2 regions of the Bacillus methanolicus genome follow, and region 1 is predicted to be linked to the other one. Evidence: predicted binding sites of a transcription regulator. Region 1 holds the regulator's gene; the other holds the start of a gene.
What was found. The regulator LexA, encoded in region 1, represses DNA repair genes until DNA is damaged. The targets are predictions, from matches to a motif close to CGAACATATGTTCG.

Region 1 (7,899 bases):
TCTGTGTGCGAAAGTTGAGTAAACTATTAATTATTGATGAGATCGGTTATTTACCGATTGATGCCGAGGACGCAAAGCTTTTCTTCCAACTCATCGATATGCGTTATGAGAAGCGTAGTACGATTCTTACAACGAATGTGAATTTTAAAGCATGGGATGAAATCTTTCAAGAACCCAAGCTGGCCAATGCGATTTTAGACCGCATTTTACATCACGCAACCGTTGTCTCTATCATTGGAGATTCTTATCGTTTAAAGGATCATTTGGCGAAAGAAAACGAGTGATTTTGTACATCCTTAAACAAGCAAAAGTGTACATATTTGTGTTGACATTTATATTTACATAGCCATTATTGAAATGTTGGCTGTTTCTTCGTTCCCTTGTAAATAGCTCTAGCACAGTCGCTCCTTTCGTTCCGTCCTTCTTAGTCCACCAGGACTAATACTATGACTTCAGCTGACTTCTCTTGGTTCAGCTACTTATCGCTAAGTAGGTTCCTTCTAGGGGTACCAGGAGACCTCCCGGGGTAAGTCCACTCACTTTCTCCTCATATATCTGCCACATTTATTCCCATTCCATCCGGGGATATTTTGGACTTTGTTTTGTTATGCAAACTCGTCCTGAAATGAGAACCTCAAATGTGATTCGTGTACCTCAGACCAAGGATTTGCCTAGGGCTTCCTTCAGATTCCGCGTCACCGCGGACACCCTTGCCTTCGGCTAATGGTTCGCATATCCCAACGCCCATAGCGGACTTTCACCGCCTAGTTAGTGGACATGCCCGGCGCACATAAAAAAAGAGAGCGTTATCCGCTCTCTTTCGTAACTTAGATTATTGTTCAAGCAAAGCTTTTACTTTTGCAACAACATTATCTACATTAAATCCGTATTCTTCCATAATTTTTTCGCCAGGTGCCGAAGCTCCGAATTGGTCAATTGCCAATACGTCGCCCTCATCTCCGGCGTAACGGTGCAAGCCTAAAGATGAAGCCATTTCAATCACTAAACGTTTCTTGACATTTTTAGGAATGACACTTTCTTTATACTCCTTGGATTGAGCCTCAAAACGATCAAACGAAGGCATGCTAATAACAGATACGTGTATTCCTTCCTCCGCAAGACGTGCTTGGGCTTCTACTGCAAGGCCAACTTCCGAACCAGAAGCAAGGATCAGTGCATCAGGAGTATCTTTGTCTGCTGGCGACACAACATAAGCACCCTTTGAAACTCCATCATAAGCAGTTTCTGCAGTTCCTTTTAATGTTGGGAGATTTTGGCGTGACAAAACTAAAGCAGTTGGCTTATCTTTTGATTCAACTGCCAATCTCCATGCAGCCGCTGTTTCATTTCCATCGGCAGGACGGATAACAGAAAGATTTGGCATTGCCCGTAAAGAAGCAAGTTGTTCAACCGGCTCATGTGTTGGCCCGTCTTCTCCGACTGCAATGCTGTCATGAGTAAATACGTATATTACAGGAAGCTTCATTAATGCTGCAAGACGGATTGCCGGACGCAAATAATCAGAGAATACAAAGAATGTACCGCCAAATACTTTTAATCCGCCATGTAGAGCCATTCCGTTCAAAGCTGCACCCATTGCAAATTCACGGACACCGAACCAAATGTTTTTGCCTTCAAAAGATTCCGGTGAATAATCTCCTGCCCCTTTAATCGTTGTTTTATTAGAACTTGCAAGGTCTGCTGATCCTCCGATAAATGAAGGAAGGTTTTTCGCAATCGCATTTAATACTTCACCGGAAGAAGCGCGACTTGCAACGCTTTTTCCTACTTCATAAACAGGGATATCTTTATCCCATCCTTCTGGAAGCTCGCCATTTATTGCTTGTTCCAGCTGTTTTCCTAACTCAGGATACTCCTTCTTATATTGAGCGAATAGCTCATTCCATTCCTGCTCTTTCGCTTCCCCTCGTTCTAATACATTTTGTTTAAAATGATTATAAACTTCCTGAGGAACATAGAAGTCTTCTTCGAAAGTCCATTTGTAAGCCTCTTTTGTGAGCTTTCGTTCTTCAGCACCAAGAGGAGACCCATGAATATCTGATGTTCCGGCTCTATTCGGAGAACCGTAACCAATAATGGTTTTGACTTCAATTAATGTTGGACGGGTTTCATCCTGTTTTGCTTCTTCAATTGCTTTCGCAATAGCTTCGAGGTCATTGCCGTCTTCAACTCGGATGTACTGCCATCCATACGATTTAAAACGCATTTCCACACTTTCTGAGAACGAACGGTTAAGTTCTCCATCCAAAGAAATGTCATTGGAATCATACAAAACAATCAAGCGGCCCAGTCTTAAATGACCGGCTAAAGAAGCTGCTTCAGCAGAAACACCTTCCATTAAATCACCATCACCACAAATACTATATGTATAATGGTTAATAATTTGGTAATTATCTTTATTATATACCGCTGCCAAATGACGCTCAGCCATCGCCATTCCAACTGCCATAGCAATACCTTGTCCTAACGGACCTGTTGTGGCATCAACCCCAGGTGTATGTCCGTACTCAGGATGTCCAGGTGTTTTGCTGCCCCATTGGCGGAATTGTTTAATATCATCCATCGTTACGTCGTATCCTGACAGATGAAGCAAGCTGTATAGCAGCATTGATCCATGACCTGCAGAAAGAACAAAACGATCGCGGTTAAACCAATTTGGATTCTTTGGATTATGGTTCATATATCTTGTCCAAAGAGTGTATGCCATCGGTGCAGCTCCCATTGGCATGCCCGGATGTCCGGAGTTTGCCTTTTCAATCGCATCGATGGAAAGTGTACGAATTGAGGTTATTGACAATTGATCAATGTTATCAAACAATTCAATCCACCCTTTCAATTATAATTTTTCATTCTTCTTTAATTTTATAGTTTTTGAATTTTTTATACAATAGAGAATTTTTTGTGTCAACCATTCGGCGGAGATATTTTTTCACACATGATTGTGAAAGCGCATTAATTTATTAGGGTTTCCTACTTATCAAATATAGTGAAGAAAACAGCAGAAAAAGGGCTGACACCGGAGCAAGAATGACTTTCTGCGGGTCAGCCTCATTCATCGTGTATATTATTAATGCAAACGATCCTTTTTTTGCAATTGTTTCAGCTTTTCGGGAGTTACGTCATTACCCAATGGATCAACGATTGTCACACCTTTTAAGGTAGCTAGCATCGAAGAACGAAATGATTCCAAATACTGGCGTCGAAGCTTTGACTGCTCTTTAGCTTCTTCTTCCGTCAAGCCTGATGTTTTTGCTTTATTTGCTAATGCATTAATTCTCGCAATTAATTCTTTTGACAGCATATAAAAGCTCCTTTTCAAATAGTTAAGCTATTGGTCATCATACAAAAGAAAAGGGCTTTTTACAAGGAAAATGCTCTAATTGGATTCCATTTCCTTATATTCTTGATACCTTCTATGAACAGTCGCTTTCGAAACATCATAGCCAAATCCTCTCAGCGTAGCTGCAATTTCTGCGAACGTTAAATCATTTTTTCTGAGCCGGACGATCTCCTCAATCGGAACTTCTTTTCTTTCTCTTCCGGCGTTTTCACCAATATTTTTCAAATTGTTTTCCGGCTTGTATCCGTTTTTTACTGCCCGTTTCATGCCCCGCTTAATCTTTATATTATGTAATTTTCGCTGGTATTCTTCCACCATTCCGACAATTTTCAATACCAACGAATCAGCTTCTGATAATTGAAGTTCCCCATTATGAGAGATCGTGTATAATTTAACGCCTTCTTTTAAGATGCAATGCAGCAATACGATTTTTGTATTTCCTCTTCCAAGTCTCGTTTCATCTTGTATAAGGATTGCGCTTATGTCCCTGTCCTCATTTATTGTTTCCAGGAGTTCCAGCATTCCTTCACGCTCAAGTTCATACCCGCTTGCCTGCTCTTTAATCACTCTTATAACTTGGAACCCATACTTGACTGCAAGCTGCGTTAACTCTTCTTCCTGCCGTTTCAAGGACGTTTCCTGTGTTTCTTTCGATGTGCTTACACGGCAATAGATTATTGCTTTTTTCCCGTTTCTTGTCTCCATATATTACTCACCTGCATAATTTGTAACTTCCACCTGTGCTTCAGACTTTTCCAATACAGGGATGACTAATTCTTCACCTGGATAGATGTTATCTCCGTTTATGCCATTTGTTCTTTCAACCCAGCTGATGAACTCATCAGAAGATAAACCATGCTTGTCCGAAAATTTTTCTGCGATGGACCAAAGCGATTCTCCTTCTTCAACGGTTACTTTTAAATAACTTTCAGAATTGGCATCCTTAACATAATCAGAAAAGAGAAGTGCTGCTGTAAAACTTACCATTACAAGAATAATAGCATATGAATATCGTTTCCAGATTTTTTTCATCATCAACACCCCTAAACCGAATATACGTTCTGTTTTGTTATCTCAAGTATAAACCGAACATTTGTTTTCCGTCAACAAAAAAATTCGAACTTACGTTTGTATTTTTATGAAGTACATGCTATAATAAGCGTAACAATTACGTATGAGGTGCGATTTTTATGGCTAAATTATCAAAAAGGCAGCAAGATATTTTGAATTTTATAAAAGAGGAAGTAAAGAAGAAAGGCTATCCCCCTTCCGTCAGAGAAATCGGTCAAGCAGTGGGGCTTGCTTCCAGTTCTACGGTGCACGGACATCTGGCTCGCCTTGAAAGCAAAGGGCTTATCCGCAGGGATCCTACAAAGCCGAGAGCAATTGAAATTCTGGACATGGAAGAAGAGGCACACATTCCAAAACACAATGTCGTAAATGTACCGGTTGTCGGTAAAGTTACAGCAGGACAGCCTATTACTGCCATTGAAAATGTTGAAGAATTTTTCCCTCTTCCCGAACGGCTTGTTCCGGCAGATGAGCAAGTCTTTATGCTTGAGGTCATGGGTGACAGTATGATCGAAGCCGGCATTTTAGATGGGGATTATGTTATTGTAAGACAGCAAAAGACGGCAAACAACGGTGATATTGTAGTTGCTATGACAGAAGATGATGAAGCGACGGTTAAAAGATTTTTTAAAGAAAAAGATTATATTCGGCTGCAGCCTGAGAATTCAACAATGGAGCCAATCATTTTAAAAAATGTCTCGATTCTCGGAAAAGTGATTGGCGTTTACCGCCAGATTCATTGAGTTTTTCAAAGAGGCTGACTCAAGGCAAAGTGTCAGTCCCCTCCAATACAATATATAGACAAACGCTAATCAATCCATTCTATATATTGTCATTGTCGAAGGGAGTCAGACCCCTATGAGTCAGCCTCATTCTTACGATTAGTCAAAAGGTTAATCAATAGTTATTTGAGATAATAATCTTTTTTTGGAGGAAGGGGTACCCTTTCCTCCAAAAAAAGATTTTCGCATGCCAAATAGACCTAACTATTTATCCCTCCGTTTAAAGCTCATGCTAACAGTCGAATTTGCTCTAATAGTCGTACACTTGCGCACTCGGCCTTTGCAGGAGAGAATGGCAACCACTCCAAGAGTCCTTCCGATCGCCACGATTTCTGTGAGAATAATCGTATTGTTAAGGTGATCTATAACGGAGATTGTTGGACAGATTCGGCCTGTTATTTACGATGATTTACCTTTTTGGGACTAGAGAAGCCCCTTTTCAATTGAAAGGGGCTTCGGTCTATTATTTTTGTTCTTCAAATTCTATGTCGTACTTGGCTGCGTATTCCTTAATGTCATATACATAGTCTCTTTCTAATTTCCTCGCTTCAGATAATAATTCATTTGCCGAGGTTATTTTTGAAGAGTCTCCGGATTCTATGGCAGAAACTATTTCAGAAAGCGCTTGGGCATTTTTAGCTGTCATATCAATAAGGGTTTCATGCAGATCTCGAATTTCTTTTGCTGGCATAATCGCTTCAACATCTTCTTGAATTTGTGTAGCAGTTGGTAAAAGTTCATCAACGATTGCTTGACCAAATTCAATATCAGTAATTTCACCGTTAATGGATTGATTCTTTAATTCTTCAAATTTAGCTGCAAAGTTTGCAAGATCTTCTAAAACAATAGGCTGCACTTTATTTAGATATTCCTCAAAGTCTTTTTTACCGCTTGTAGCTTCTTCTGGTTTATCGGCACTCGCTTCTTTATTAGTTGTATTCGCCTTTTCATCAGCCCCACAAGCAATTAAACCCAAAGATAAAAATGTAAATAAAACACACATGAACAAATTCTTCATTTTTTCACCTCTACTATTTATTCAAGTTACATTATATACCAATATTAACTGTTTTGGGATAAAATTATTAATTTTTTGAATTAATTGAATGTAATTAAACGAAAGCAATAGATGAAGAAACAAAGAAGTATTTCAATCTGCAACCCATAATCCATAGTTTTTCTTCCATCTCATTTTTCTTCATCTCCTTTAAAAAAGTAACTTGAGGTACAATATGGAAGCATCCCTCTTGTGTATTAAATTCTTCTTTTGCCCATTTGTTTGTATGAAAAAGAAATAAAAAAAGGAGCTTAGCAAGCTCCTCAATCATTTATTAAAATTGAAATTCAGATTAGTGTTTTGGATTGATTTTTTTGAAATAAAATCGGGCAAGTACCGGGCAGTTAATAAAACAAATATAAATGATCAAAAATGCCCGATAAACAAAAACCCCTCAACACCAGTGGTGTCAAGGGATTTAAGGATTAATACATTGTCATATATTGTTCGCGTTCCCAAGGATGCACTTGTGTACGGAACATATCCCACTCGATTTCTTTTGCCTCAACAAAGTGTTCAAAAATATGCTCTCCAAGTGCCGACACGATAACTTCGTCACTCTTTAAATTGTCTAAGGCTTGAGCAAGAGTTGCCGGCAGATCTTCGATTCCTTCAGCAAGGCGCTCTTCTTTGCTCATGACATAGATGTTGCGGTCTACAGGTGCTGGAGGAGTAAGTTTGTTTTTGATTCCATCTAACCCTGCTTTCAATAATACAGCCATTGCCAGATAAGGGTTTGCAGCCGGATCAACACTTCGTACCTCTACGCGTGTACTTTGGCCGCGGGATGCAGGGATCCGAATTAATGGTGAACGGTTTTTTGCAGACCATGCAACATAACAAGGAGCCTCGTATCCCGGCACTAAACGCTTATAAGAGTTAACAGTCGGGTTTGTAACAGCAGTGAATGCAGGTGCGTGCTTAATGATACCGGCGATAAATTGGCGTGCTGTGTCGCTTAATTCAAGATTTCCAGTTGGATCATAGAATGCATTTTTGCCTTCTTTGAACAGGGAAAGGTTGCAGTGCATACCAGATCCGTTAACACCGAATAATGGTTTTGGCATAAATGTCGCGTGCAATCCGTGCTTGCGGGCAATTGTTTTTACAACAAGCTTAAACGTTTGAATTTCGTCGCATGCTGTTAAAGCATCTTCATATTTAAAATCAATTTCATGCTGCCCCGGTGCTACTTCGTGGTGAGAAGCTTCAATTTCAAAGCCCATTCCTTCAAGCTCGAGAACGATATCACGGCGGCAGTTTTCCCCAAGATCAGTCGGTGCCAAGTCAAAATATCCGCCATTATCATTTAGTTCTAATGTTGGTTCCTCTTTTTCATCAAGTTTGAATAAGAAGAATTCCGGTTCAGCACCTAAGTTGAATTGTGTAAATCCTAACTCTTCCATTTCTTTTAAAACGCGTTTTAAGTTTCCACGAGGATCCCCTGCGAATGGAGTACCATCTGAATTATAAACGTCACAGATTAAGCGGGCAACCTTCCCTTTTCCAGCTGTCCACGGAAAAATAACCCATGTATCAAGATCCGGATAAAGGTACATATCAGATTCTTCAATACGTACAAAACCTTCAATTGATGAACCATCGAACATCATTTTGTTATCTAACGC
Region 2 (7,899 bases), 960 kb from region 1:
AGCAGCTGGAATTGCATAGTTCCAACTGAAAGTAGAAAACTAATCAGGTAAGAAACATTTGCTAAATGAGCATGAAACCTATAAAATTTTGTACTTGAATGGTCTTTATATTTTGTACATATCTATTTACTCGAAAAAGAAAAAGAGAGGTTCTTAAATGGTGAAACAGAACGGAAAACCGACTGCACTTATTATGATCTTCGGAGCGACAGGAGATTTGGCAAAACGAAAATTGTTCCCATCCCTTTATAACTTGTATACAAAAAGGAAATTGGAACGGTTTGCAGTGATTGGCGTGGCAAGAAGGCCGCTTTCCACCAACGATTTTCAAACAACTGTAAAAAATTCGCTCCATACATCGAATGATAATCCTACAGATGTCAATGATTTTATTTCAAGATTTTACTATCATTCACATGACGTAACTGACTCAAGTTCTTATACTGCCTTAAATCAGCTGGCAGAGGAACTTGACAGAAATTATGGCTTGGAAGGAAACAGAATTTTTTATCTCGCGATGGCGCCGGAATTCTTTGGAACAATCGCTGAACATTTGAAAAAAGACGGACTTACGAATGTACGAGGATTTAAACGCCTCGTGATTGAAAAACCGTTCGGTCATGATCTCGAGTCTGCCAAAGCACTGAACAAGCAGATTCGAACTGCTTTTTCTGAAAAGGAGATTTACAGAATCGATCATTACCTCGGAAAAGAAATGGTTCAAAATATTGAAGAGATCCGATTTGCGAATGCGATTTTTGAACCGCTATGGAACAATAAATATATCGCGAATATTCAAGTAACATCAAGTGAAATTCTTGGTGTTGAGGAGCGCGGCCGTTATTATGAAAAAAGCGGCGCGTTAAGGGATATGGTCCAAAACCATATGCTGCAAATGGTCGCACTTTTAGCGATGGAGCCGCCGATCCGCTTAACGACAGACGAAATCCGCTCTGAAAAAGTAAAAGTGCTGCGGGCATTGCGTCCGTTGAAAGCTGAAGAAGTCAATGACTACTTTGTCAGAGGCCAATACGGAAGCGGCAAAATTAATGGAGAAACCGTGCCGGGATACAGGGAAGAACCGATGGTGGATAAAGAATCAAATACGGAAACGTTTGTAGCAGGCAAATTGATGATCGATAATTTCCGCTGGGCCGGAGTTCCTTTTTATATTCGAACCGGAAAGCGGATGAAAGCAAAATCGACAAAGATTGTGATCCAGTTTAAAGATATTCCGATGAATTTGTATTATCAAACAGATCAAACGTTAAACCCGAATTTGCTTGTGATCCATATTCAGCCTGAAGAAGGAATCACCCTTCATTTAAACGCAAAAAAAGCAGGACAAAATATGGAGACCACTCCGGTAAAATTAAACTTTTTGAATAAAGGGGCTGACGGAATGAATACCCCTGAAGCTTACGAAAAGCTTTTGTATGACTGCATACGCGGTGATGCTACAAACTTTACCCATTGGGATGAAGTGGCCTTATCATGGAGTTTTACCGATAAAATTTCTGAAGTATGGGAGAATACAAAAGAGACAAGCTTCCCTAACTATGAAGCCGGTACAATGGGGCCAAAAGCGGCAGACGAACTGTTGGAAAAAGACGGCTTCTTCTGGTGGCCAGTCACAGATCTTGATGTAGAGGAATAATATAATGTTCTAAGAAAGGGGCTGACTCATAAGCAAAGGGTCAGACCCCTTTATTATTTATAAGATAAAAACCTTGCTTAGGAAAATATACTTTTTATCGCCTCGATTAGTTCTTTAAAGAAATTAGAAACGGCATCTAAAAATCCTTTGTCACCGACTGTTTCTTCAATTCTTTTCTGGATGTCTTTTGTCAAGTCATCTAACTGTGATTGGACATTATCAAAATTAATGTTAAGATTACGCATTTTTTCAAAAAGATCAATGAGCAGCTGACGGTCTTCCGGACTTAATTGGATTTCAAGCGTTTTTATTTTTTCATCAATAATTTGTTCGACCTCTTCTTTAGTCGCCGGATTTTGTTTTGCAATTTCCTTTTTAATCTCTGTTAAAAGCTCACTTACTTTGTCCTGGTCGAGCCCTTCTTTCTTAGCCAGGTTTGTGGCAAGGCTCAATTCTTCGTTCGCCACTTCTGTACGATCTTTATTCAACTCCGTTCCTTCCCCGGTATCATATGCTTTATAAATCCCAACGAGAGCAGAGTGTCCGCTTACTTTCACCGGAGAAGCGACTTCAACAACTGCATCTTCAATCCCAGCTGTCAAAAGGGCATTGGCATACATTTCATTTGTTACTTCCGTAATGTTTTCCGGTGTGACTTGTTTAACAAGAAGACCCTCGCCTTTTTCCTTTCTTGTAATCTTTGCAGATGAATACATATTGGAATGAGGGTCCCCATCAATATAAGCGACAAGATCCTTGCCTGTTACCGTAATCTCTTTCACTTTGCTTGTATCTTTAACACCTAATAGTTTTCTAACCTCTTCTTTTTGGGCAGCGGATAATGCTTCGCCATAAACAACAATGGGAAGGCCGAATTTTTCATTAATGCTTTCTTCATCGCTGCCGCCGTTTGCCGCATAAGCCATATTTCCCAAACTGAAGACAAAAGTGAATATTGCTGCGGCTACTACCCATTTCATAAAACGTTTAAACATTTTAGCAATCTCCTTTTCTTTAAAAAGAATTCCATATTTATTGACTGGTTATGACAGAAAAAAGTTACAGAAAAACAGCGCACCACAAATGATGCGCTGCTATTTCTCATTACTTCATCCAATCAGTATGGAAGCTTCCTTCTTTATCAATGCGCTGGTAAGTGTGAGCACCGAAATAGTCGCGCTGCGCCTGAATGAGGTTGGCAGGCAATGTCTCCATTCGGTAGCTGTCATAGTAAGACAATGCTGCGGAGAAACCGGGAACCGGGATGCCGTTTTGAACAGCGACACTGATAATTTCGCGAAGTGCATCTTGATAGCTTTCGACAACCTCTTTGAAGTATGGGTCAAGGAGAAGATTTTTAAGTCCTGGGTCACGGTCGTATGCTTCTTTTATTTTTTGCAAGAATTGCGCGCGGATGATGCAGCCGCCGCGGAAAATCATCGTAATTTCTCCATATTTGAGATCCCAATTATACTCATCAGATGCCGCCCTCATTTGCGCGAATCCTTGCGCATAAGAACAAATTTTGCTCATGTACAGAGCTTTTCGGACTGATTCGATGAACGCTTCTTTATCCCCTGTAAATGTCTTGGCACTTGGACCGCGAAGCTGCTTGCTTGCTGCAACACGTTCTTCTTTCATTGCAGAGATAAATCGGGCGAACACTGATTCCGTAATGATTGGAAGTGGTACTCCTAAATCAAGGGCGCTTTGGCTTGTCCATTTGCCGGTTCCTTTTTGGCCGGCTGTATCTAAAATAACATCAACAAGCGGCTTGCCTGTTTCTTCATCTATTTTTGTAAAAATATCAGCTGTAATTTCAATCAAATAGCTGTCAAGCTCACCTTTATTCCATTCAGCATATACTTCATGCAATTCTTGGGCATTTAATCCGAGAACATGCTTTAAAAGGAAATAAGATTCCGAAATTAGCTGCATGTCTCCGTATTCGATTCCGTTATGAACCATTTTCACATAATGGCCTGCACCATCAGGGCCAATGTATGTTGTACAAGGTTCGCCATTGACTTTTGCTGCAATGTCTTTAAAAATTGGAGCCACTAAATCATATGCTTCTTTTTGGCCGCCGGGCATGATGGACGGACCGTTCAGAGCCCCTTCTTCCCCGCCGGAAACTCCCGTACCGATAAAGTGGATGCCATGTTCGCTTAATTCTTTATTGCGGCGCTGTGTATCAACGAAGAATGCATTTCCGCCGTCAATTAAAATATCACCTTTTTCAAGGTGCGGCTTCAATTGTTCGATTATTGCGTCTGTTCCTGCACCGGCTTGAACCATTATTAAAATTTTTCTTGGTTTTTCAAGCGAATGAACAAATTCTTCAATCGAATATGTACCAACAATATTTTTTCCTTTTGTTTCGGCTAGCATATTATCGGTTTTCTCACGGGAACGATTGTAAACAGACACTGTATAGCCTTTGCTTTCAATGTTCAACGCGAGGTTTTTCCCCATTACAGCTAAACCGATTACACCAATTTGCTGTTTCGTCATTCTTCTAACGTCCCTTCTTGTAATTAAATTACCCAATGTTTAGAAAAATCCACTTTTACTTTAGCAATTTTCAAAATAAGATGCAACCAGTGAACCTTTCTTTGGAAAAAAACGTTTGCCCCTTATTCTTTTTTTCTTTTTCCTCCATTTGTAAAAGTTTGAAGGAAATCCTTGTTAAAACTTGTATCTATTCCTATTTTTGATTTAATATCGATTTCTGCTTTTGCACCGGCATTTTCAATAATATGATTTCCGTATTTTTCGCGAAGTTTTTCAAGAGCATGGATCAGCGGCTCTTTTTTTGCCTCTTGTTCGTAAGAAAAAAGATCAAGCTGCTTAACAGCATGCCCTTTTTCCTGCAAATCCGTTCCGGTGATTCCTAACAATCTGACCGGATCTCCGTTCCAATGTTTGAGGAACAGAGTTTTTGCCGCCTGGCTAATTTCATCCTTTTGGCTGACAGGATTACTCAATTTTTTGCTTCTTGTGATCGTTTTTCGATCCTTATACCGGATCGTAATGGCAATATTAGCAGCTAAAACCTTTTTCCTTTTTAATCGGGCTGCAACTTTTTCCGCTAATCCATCCAAGACTTGAAATAAGGCTTGCTGATTGGAGATATCTTTCGGTAGAGTCGTTGAATTCCCGACACTTTTAAAATCAGACACAGAGTCCGGGTCGACCGGGCGATTGTCTTGTCCGTTTGCCCGTTCCTTTAATCTGGCACCGTTTATCCCAAGAAGGTTTTTAAGTTGGATTTCGTTCGCTTTTGCTAAATCACCGATTGTTCTGACTCCGATTTTCGCAAGCTTTTCAGCCGTTTTTTTGCCGACGCCGTGCATTTGTCCAACATCAAGGGGCCAGAGGATACTCGGAACATCCCGCTTGCGGAGTATCGTAATCCCAAGCGGCTTTTTCATATCGGAGGCCATTTTGGCGAGAAATTTATTTGGTGCAATCCCGATGCTGCACGGAAGATCAAGCTGTTCCAGCAATCTCTTTTGGATCGTTCGGGCAATTTCAATCGGTGATCCAAATTCACCGCTTTCGGAAATATCCATATAACCTTCATCAATCGAAACCGGTTCAACGAGATCGGAATATTGGCGCAGAATTTCAAATATTTTAATGGAAGCAGCACGGTAGCGCTCAAAGTTAGGTTTCAAGACAATAAGCTGTGGGCAAAGTTTCTTTGCTTCCCATAAGGGCATGGTCGTTTTAACCCCGAATTTTCTGGCTTCATAGCTGCAAGTTACGATAATTCCCCTTCTTTGTTCCACGTCTCCGGCAATTGCAAGGGGTTTGCCTTTTAAGGAAGGGTCATATGCCATTTCGACGGAAGCATAAAAACTATTCATATCAACATGCAGAATCACTCGCCCTTTTTTCGGAACCATTTCTTTCATGCCTTGCACTTCCTAACATATGTTCTAATGTTATTTTACCAAAAGAATCAATGATATGTGAAAAATTGAGCAGAAAAAGACTCCGAGTTTAAAATAGAATAAAAAGAACAGCAGTACTATGTATGCTGTTCGGATCTTGCTTGTGATTTCATGTATTCTTGAATTTCACGAATTCCTTCAAGTGATTGAATGAGTTTTAAAGGGTCGATAACAGTTATTAAACGCTTTTCAAGGTTGGCCACACCGGTAAAATAACTTGTTTTTTGATAAGCAATTAAACCAATTTGATTAAGTTTGTCTGAAGGAATGTCAACAATTTCCTTTGCTTCATTTACGAGAACGCCGAGAGACATCTCCGGTGTATGTAAAACGATTAATCTCGTTCCTTCATTGATTTTTATTTGGCGGTTATATAAGATGTTTTCAAAATCGACAACCGGGATCAACTCCCCTCTGACTTTCACGATTCCTATTACATATTCGGGCAAATGCGGAATTGGAGTTGTACTCTCCATTTTTTCAATTGAAATGACATACTGAATTGGAAATGCATATTCTTCGCTGCCAACGCGAAAGACAACAGCCTTGTTTATTTCGCTCATTTTTAAATTCTCCTTCTTTCTTCGCCAGCCAATTTTTTCCCTATTGTCATCTTACAAACAATAGGACAGTTTTGTCTATGAGGCATTTCATATTTTTCTGACATAAAAAGGAGAACCTGTATGGTCCTCCCCAATGGTTTAAATTAAGCCGCGACTTCCTCTATGATTGCAATTACCATCTCAGCCAGCTTGTTGAGCTCTTCAATTGGCATTTTTTCATTGGTTGTATGAATATCTTCATAGCCGACTGAAAGATTAACTGTCGGAACGCCAAATCCGGCAATGACATTTGCATCACTGCCGCCGCCGCTCTTTAACAACTCACAGCTCCGGCCAATTTTAGAAGCGGCTTTTCGTGCAATTTCCACAACATGGTCACCTTCGCCGAATTTGAATCCCGGATACATGACTTGAACTTCAATTTCCGCTTTACCGCCCATTTCCTCTGCGGCGCTTTCAAATGCTTCTTTCATTTTCCGAACTTGTTTTTCCATTTTTTCCGGTACGAGTGAGCGCGCTTCCGCTAAAATATTTACCCGGTCACAAACAATATTCGTTTGCGTTCCTCCTTCAAAACGGCCGATATTAGCAGTTGTTTCTTCATCAATTCGGCCAAGCGGCATTTTCGCAATAGCCTTTGCCGCAATCGTAATTGCAGAAACACCTTTCTCAGGAGCTACACCGGCGTGAGCAGTTTTCCCTAAGATAACAGCTGAAATTTTTGCCTGGGTTGGTGCAGCAACGACAATATTGCCGACTTTCCCGTCACTGTCAAGCGCATACCCGTATTTCGCTTTCACTAACGATGAATCAAGTGCTTTTGCCCCCACTAATCCTGATTCTTCACCGACTGTGATAATAAATTGGATCATGCCGTGCGGAATATTTTGTTCCTTTAAGACCCGTACTGTTTCGAGCATGACTGCCAGTCCGGCTTTATCATCAGCACCTAAAATCGTTGTACCGTCGGTCACAACATAACCATCTTTAATCGAAGGTTTGACACCCTTTCCGGGAACTACTGTATCCATATGGGAAGTAAAATAGATTGGATCCACACCGTCTTTTGTTCCCTTCAGCGTACAAATCAAGTTGCCGGCTCCATGGCCTGTTTGTGCAGTAGTATCGTCTTCATATACGTCCACACCTAACTCCGTAAACTTATTCTTAAGAACTTTTGCTATTTCCGCTTCATTTTTTGTTTCTGAATCAATTTGAACCAATTCCAAAAACTCATTCAATAATCGTTCCTGATTAATCATGCATTGTATACCCCCTGAAATTTGCTCACTATTTCAGTATACCTATTCTTTGATCGATCAGGCAATTATAGCGGGATGTTTCCATGTTTTTTGCGCGGGCGCGATTCTTTTTTGTTTCTCAGCATTTCAAGAGCCTGAATCAGCTTAATTCTTGTCTCGCGCGGATCGATGACATCATCGACCATTCCCATTTTCGCTGCGACATATGGATTTGCAAATTTCTCCCGGTATTCTTCAATTTTTTGCTGCCGTGTTTGTTCCGGATTCTCACTATTTTGAATTTCTTTAGCAAAAATAATACTCGCCGCACCTTGAGGACCCATCACGGCGATTTCCGCATTTGGCCAAGCGAACACCAAATCAGCTCCGATCGCTTTACTGTTTAATGCAACATAAGCTCCTCCGTAAGCTTTCCGTAAAATAACAGTTAGCTTCGGCACCGTTGCTTCTGAATAAGC

Region 2: C0966_RS09115 (DNA polymerase IV) is a predicted target of LexA. The motif match lies at 5,590-5,603, and genes of this name have one in related genera.

Annotation. Positions count from the first base shown of each region.
Region 1 is NZ_PNFF01000001.1:853,796-861,694, reverse strand. Features, by position in the region: gene C0966_RS04360 (IS4 family transposase) at 1-18, shown strand, start outside; partial or broken gene C0966_RS04355 (ATP-binding protein) at 21-284, shown strand; gene tkt (transketolase) at 833-2,827, opposite strand; gene C0966_RS04345 (DUF896 domain-containing protein) at 3,089-3,322, opposite strand; gene C0966_RS04340 (YneB family resolvase-like protein) at 3,398-4,066, opposite strand; gene yneA (cell division suppressor protein YneA) at 4,070-4,393, opposite strand; gene lexA (transcriptional repressor LexA) at 4,552-5,175, shown strand; gene C0966_RS04325 (hypothetical protein) at 5,678-6,232, opposite strand; gene glnA (type I glutamate--ammonia ligase) at 6,697-7,899, opposite strand, start outside.
Region 2 is NZ_PNFF01000001.1:1,809,292-1,817,190, forward strand. Features, by position in the region: gene zwf (glucose-6-phosphate dehydrogenase) at 161-1,657, shown strand; gene C0966_RS09105 (DUF1002 domain-containing protein) at 1,735-2,652, opposite strand; gene gndA (NADP-dependent phosphogluconate dehydrogenase) at 2,762-4,171, opposite strand; gene C0966_RS09115 (DNA polymerase IV) at 4,294-5,577, opposite strand; gene C0966_RS09120 (chemotaxis protein CheW) at 5,694-6,179, opposite strand; gene C0966_RS09125 (M20/M25/M40 family metallo-hydrolase) at 6,323-7,441, opposite strand; gene C0966_RS09130 (acyl-CoA carboxylase subunit beta) at 7,507-7,899, opposite strand, start outside.